Linked DNA regions of Rhodopirellula baltica SH 1. The protein of the gene in region 1 binds, or shares a complex with, the protein of each later gene. Links are inferred from orthologs where the notes say so. Each region holds a gene or a part of one and is shown on either strand. Other genes may lie near its edges. The genes, in order: trxA and RB_RS14755.

The links.
Region 2: the proteins of trxA (region 1) and RB_RS14755 are in contact, whole or in part, in a crystal structure (PDB 1F6M), measured with the Escherichia coli proteins. The link is inferred for Rhodopirellula baltica SH 1 from one-to-one orthologs.

What each region holds. Positions count from the first base shown.
Region 1 is NC_005027.1:6,561,328-6,564,332, reverse strand. What follows is about bases 216-2,891. They hold trxA (thioredoxin), read left to right. Parts: upstream 216-1,228; coding sequence 1,229-1,555; downstream 1,556-2,891. Other genes in these bases: RB_RS25265 (DUF1501 domain-containing protein), read right to left, coding at 1,670-2,891; RB_RS25275 (NUDIX hydrolase), read left to right, coding at 216-981. Outside these bases: RB_RS25280 (sugar phosphate isomerase/epimerase family protein), read left to right, coding at 1-31; more of RB_RS25275, read left to right, coding at 148-215; more of RB_RS25265, read right to left, coding at 2,892-3,005. UniProt on the Escherichia coli protein: Participates in various redox reactions through the reversible oxidation of its active center dithiol to a disulfide and catalyzes dithiol-disulfide exchange reactions.
Region 2 is NC_005027.1:3,831,103-3,834,364, forward strand. Bases 83-3,015 are described here. They hold RB_RS14755 (thioredoxin-disulfide reductase), read left to right. Parts: upstream 83-948; coding sequence 949-2,082; downstream 2,083-3,015. Other genes in these bases: RB_RS14750 (carbon starvation CstA family protein), read right to left, coding at 83-547; RB_RS14760 (sialate O-acetylesterase), read right to left, coding at 2,382-3,015. Also shown: more of RB_RS14750, read right to left, coding at 1-82; more of RB_RS14760, read right to left, coding at 3,016-3,262.

The DNA.
Region 1 (3,005 bases):
ACTGCGACGTTTGCTTGAGACGTTGATCTAATTCAGTTGATCGAAACATACAGTGGCTGAAACCACTGTGCCCAAACAGAACGGTGTTGCAAACGTGCTGTCGAAACAAAAGATCAGTTCGCTCAGCGATCTGATCGTAACCTCCCAATGAAGCCTTCGGTGTTGAGCCCGCGATCCATGTCACCGGCAACCCACACATCCACGGCGGTCCCACTGACGAGCGATCTGCCAAAAGATGTAAATCAGCTGGCCGATGAACTGACGCAGCAACTGCTGCCGAGCGATTCGACACCGTCGACGGTCCAAGCTCTGCCGCCGTGGTCGCTGAACCGAGACTTCGGTTGCGAGATGGCTCCGCATCTGGCCTACGGTCGCCATCGTGGACCACACCGATGTTCTTCACGTCATGCTGCCGTGGCAGTTTGCTTGTTTCGAGACCCTGCCAGCGGCGAATGGACCATTCCGTTGACCCGGCGTCCCACGACGTTGCGACATCACGGAGGCCAGATCTGTTTTCCCGGCGGCCGCATCGAACGCGGCGAAACACCACCGCGTGCCGCGCTGCGAGAATTCGAAGAAGAACTCGGCGGTTCAGCCCACGTGCATCGGTGCTGTGGCAATTTGCCTCGCCAATATGTCTACGCCAGCGACAATTTGGTCACACCGATCGTATTCGTGATCGATCCGCCCAATCAAGATTGGCAGCCCGATCCTGGTGAAGTCGATGAGGTAATTGATTTCCCAATTCAGGCGGTCCTGCAACAAACTCCCGTCGCGACGTCTCGGCAGTTGGAGGCTGATAAAGCATGTCAAATTGACATGATCCAGCAAACCAAATCGCTTCGATCCGCGACTCAACCCGACACTGTCGCCGGTCAATTGACTTTCGCGGCACCCGCGTTTCACCATGGTTCGGTGCACGTCTGGGGCGCGACCGCGATCATTCTCGGGCAGTTGGCGCAGGCTTTGCATTCCATTTAGCTTGCAAAGCACCGTTTTACGGGCCCGCAAAAACCGATTTGGCGAGCCTTCATCAAAAATGGGCATTTCATATCTAGGACGCTCCCACCCGAATCGACGCGTTTCACTTCGTAGATCACGGCTGAAATCGCTCCCAGCGGCTGGTTGTCCCAGAGACCCTAAAACACCCGGTAGGCAAATTGACAGTTTGCCAACGGGTTCTAAAATCACTCCTCCAACAACACCGTTACGTTCAAGGACCTTAGCCATGGCCTCAGAAGCAGTCAAAGAATTCAACGACGACAATTTCGATTCCGAAGTCCTCAAAAGCGACAGCCCTGTGCTGGTTGACTTTTGGGCTCCATGGTGTGGTCCTTGCCGTCAAATTGCACCCATGATCGACGAACTGGCTTCGGAAAATCCTGGCGTCAAGATTGGCAAAGTCAACATCGACGATAACCCAGGTGCCGCTCAAAAGTTCGGCATCAACAGCATCCCAACATTGTTGCTGTTCAAGAACGGCGAGATCGCTGACACCTTCGTTGGTGTTCGCCCGAAAGCCGCTTTGCAAGACGCCCTGACTTCGGTCAGCTGAATTCGCTCCGACGAATCCAACCAACCTCGCGTTTCAAAGAACCGCGAGGTTTTTTCATGCGCCCGCCGAACTTAGCGTCACACTTGGATTCTCTCGTTCATGCGAAGATCTGGATCACGCCAAGATGTCGTGAACCAACTCACCGTGCACATCGGTCAGGCGGTAGTCACGACCTTGAAAACGATAAGTCAGTTGTTTGTGGTCGAACCCCAGCAAGTGCAAAATGGTTGCGTGCAAATCATGAACGTGAACCGGGTTCTCTGCGACATCAAACCCAAGTTCATCAGTTTGCCCGTAAGCCAAACCGGGTTTCAATCCGCCGCCGGCCATCCACATGCTGAACGAATTGGGATGGTGATCGCGACCGTCGTTGCCGCCTTGGACCATGGGGGTGCGGCCAAACTCACCACCCCAAATCACCAGCGTTTCATCCAGCATGCCTTGTTGCTTCAGGTCCTTCACCAAAGCGGCGCACGCCTGATCGGTGTCACCGCAATTCTGCTTCAAGCCTCCCGTCAAACCACCGTGCTGGTCCCATGACTCATGGAACAACTGCACAAAGCGGACGCCTCGTTGGACCAAACGTCGAGCCAACAAACAATTGTTTGCGAACGACATCTTGCCTGGCTCTGCACCGTATAACTTCAACATGTGTTCCGGCTCATCGGACAGAGCCATCGCTTCGGGCGCACTCGATTGCATCCGATACGCCATCTCATAGCCGTTGATCCGAGTGGCAATTTCCGGATCACCCACGACGTCCAAGCGGCGCCGGTTCAGTTCGTTGACGGTCTGCAAAGATTGACGCTGTGACCAATCGCTCATGCCGGGTGGGTTGGACAGATACAGTACCGGGTCACCGCTGCTCCGGAACTCCACCCCGGAGTGCAACGATGGCAAGAAGCCCGAATTCCAGTTCCCCGATCCGGCACTGGGCCCCTTTTTACCGCTGTTGAACACGACATAAGCCGGCAAATCGCGAGACTCGCTGCCGAGCCCATAGGTGGTCCAGGATCCCATGCTCGGACGACCAAATTGCTGCGAGCCAGTGCTCATCATCAATTGCGCCGGAGCATGATTGAACGCGTCGGTCTTCATGGACCGAATCAAACAAATGTCATCCAGCACACCGGCGGTATGAGGCAGCAATTCGCTGATGTGCGTGCCAGCTGAGCCCTTCTTTTCAAACTTGAACTTGGGTCCCAACAACTTGGAGTTGGGATTGATGAACGCGGCACGGTAACCATCCAGCAACTCCGCTGGAGGCAGGGTTCCATCGAGTCGTTCTAATTCCGGTTTGTAGTCGAACATCTCGAACTGACTGGGTCCGCCGCCCATGAATAACAAAATGACGTTCTTGATTTTCGCGGGAAAATGCGGCGACTTCGGTGCCATGGGATTCACCGACGATCGATCCGGACCTGCCAATTCCAAATCCCCAGCCTCGGCC
Region 2 (3,262 bases), 2.7 Mb from region 1 along the record:
CGCGCCGAATCACCGCCCAACCGATGAACGCCGCCACCGGCATCGCCGTCCAAACAGACAAAACCGATTCGGGATACAGCTTGAATATGTTCGCGATCACCAACCCGAACACGGCCAAAACAATCGACAGTGCCAATGCCAAGACAATCAAGAACAGAACCTTGGCTCGTGGCGATATCAATCGCCCCGCTGCCTGCCCGATCGACTCACCTCGATTTCGAATCGAAATCACCAAAGCGGCCAGGTCGTGCACGCCGCCGATCAAAATGGAGCCGAACACAACCCAAAGCAACGCCGGCAACCATCCCCAAAAAACCGCCAGTGCTGGCCCAACGATTGGGCCCGTCCCAGCGATGCTGGTGAAATGATGGCCAAAAACAATCGACCGATCCGTTGGCACAAAGTCGACGTCATCCCGCAACGAAACGCTGGGCATCGGTTCGTCACCACTCAGACGAAACAACTTCGTGGCGAGATAGCGACCATAGGTGTGGTAGGCGACGACAAACGCGACCATCGACAGGATCGCAATGACAAGAGTGCTCATACGGAGTAATCAGACGGCGGGCAAAGGTGGGGATGAACGGCGGGAGCAGACAAGAGATAGATGGCGAGGGGTAAGTGGCGAGGGCTGTTCGCGAGTAAACGGGGTTTCCCGGCGGTGCAGGGCAGGAACTCGCCATTCTTCAGTGGGAAGGACGCGACTTTCACGGTCTCCCGTTCTCCCAATCGGTCCGCCGATCGCTGCGATGCGGCCAGACCGACCGAGGCGCAATGACGGAACCGAATCGCAAATCCCAATCGTTCCCGGCGGAATTCCTGCCACTGGCCGGTCGTCGATTCGAATTCGGCCCCTATAATACGCGAAACGTGTGGGCTCCGAACGATGCCGCAGGCCCAATCGAGACCATTTCGCATTCGCGACCACTCACCCATCAAGACTGAATCATGAGCTCTGCTTCCAGCAACGGAAATGCCCCCTCCAAAATCGAAAAGACGATCATCATCGGCAGCGGGCCGGCAGGTTGGTCGGCGGCCATCTATGCGGCTCGAGCGAATCTGGATCCCGTTCTTTACGAGGGCACGGTCAAACCGGAAATGATCCCTTTGGGGCAGCTTGCCTACACCACCGAAATTGAAAACTTCGCAGGTTTCCCCGCAGGCAACGTCCGCGCATTCGTGGAATCCGCCGTCGACAAAGATCGACACTGGAACCTGCCGATGGCTCCCGAAGGACACGAAAAGGACGGCCAACCGCACTACGCCGTGCAAGGCGTCGAACTGATGGAGTTGATGAAACAACAAGCGTTGAACTTCGGCACACGGGTGGTTGGTGACGATATCGAACGCGTCGATTTCTCAGGACCACCGCACACGCTGTATCCCGCCTCGGGCGATCCAGTTCAAGCTCACACGGTGATTATCGCCACCGGTGCTCGAGCGAACTACTTGGGTTTACCCAGCGAAGAGCTTTACAAGAACAAGGGCGTCAGCGCCTGTGCTGTTTGCGATGGTGCACTGCCGGTCTACCGCAGCAAACCATTGGCCGTTGTCGGCGGTGGTGACTCCGCGGTCGAAGAAGCCACCTACCTGGCCAATCTGAAAGGTGCCGACAAGATCTACCTGCTCGTTCGTCGCGATCAAATGCGGGCCAGCAAGGTCATGCAAGATCGTGCGATCAATCACCCCAACATCGAGATCCTTTGGAACACCGTTGTGGAAGAAGTCCTCGGTGATGAAAAGCTGGTCAATGGCTTGCGTCTGAAAGACACCGTCGACGGATCGACTCGTGAACTGAAGGTTGGCGGTATGTTCGTCGCCATCGGCCACACACCCAACACTTCGTTCTTGGACGGTGCGGTCGAAATGAACAGCGAAGGCTACATCCAGTGGACCAAGGCGTTTCGAACGAACACGTCCGTCAATGGTGTTTTCGCTGCCGGCGATGTCGCAGACGACTACTACCGTCAAGCAATCACTTCCGCCGGAACCGGATGCATGGCGGCTCTCGATGCGGAACGCTTCTTGGTCGAGCACGAGGAAACGACCGGAACGAGCGAAGCTCGCCCATCACTGACCTAAGAATTGAATTTGGCGGTTGGCTATTCGAGGAAAATGGACGCGGTCCCTCGCTGACGCTTTGGGTGGGATTCAATCAATCGGCTGGTCAGCTTCGGGTTTTCAGCGTGAAGTCTGGGTTCAATGGTCAACGCAAAAACGCAACTTCAATGCTCCGAAGCAGGTCGGCAGGAATGATCAGGTAGAACCTCACGTAGGCGAGTTTCTCTGAGACTCGCAAATGACACCGTCTCGGAGAGACGCCGCTACGTGATCAAGCCCCATGACTCCCGCTCACGTGCTTACGTTGGAATGTCGCAGCGCTAGTTGGACGAACCACTGGAGCTGCCTTGCAACTCCAACATCGCCATCGCAAACGCTTCGCCGATCTGGGCCATCGTTTTTCCGCAGCCCAGATAGTGGTACCCGGCGTTCGACGCGCCGCGTTTCCATAACGCGAGTTCCTCTTCGGAAATCAATTCGCGTTCAAACTCTCGCATGAATTCGGCTTGCTGTTCTTCAGACATCGAGCCGTCGTGATTCTCATGCCCCCGTTGCTTCGTTCGCAATTGATACGACTTCTGTCGCACCTCCGCGAACTTGCTCGCGATCGCCCCCAGCTTGTCGTCCCAGTATGGCCCCGTCGGCACCGCGACCACATTGCCGCGAAACTCGTCAAGCTTCGCGGGAGCCGCCATCGCATCTCGGAATTGCTGATGATCCGAACTCGGGTGCTCACCATCGACTCCCATCACGCCGATCACAAACGGCAATTCCGCAGCGTTCAGATCCGATCGCACGTCACGAATGAAGTCCGCCATCCATTCGGAATATTTCTCGAAACGGTTCTGCTCAGAATCGGCGGGAAGTCGCGGATAAACGTCTCGATTGACAACATCATTCCAACCTTGGAACCAAACGAAACCCGCCAGCTCGTAGCCCTGATCGGATTGGTAGGATGGAACAACGCGTTCGATGTCACTGAGCACCGACTTCACGTGATCAACCATCAAGCGGTAGTACTTCCCCGATTCCTTTTCCCCGTTGCGGTCTCGCTCAATATCGTTTTTGGTTCTCGGGTAAACACCGGCACTCGGTGGACGAAAGTCGTAGAACAGTGACTTGCCTCCCCAAGCCGTTTTGATCAAAAGGATCGGCGCTTCTGTGTTTTCTTCCAGCGTCAATCCAAATGTGAACTCGGGGC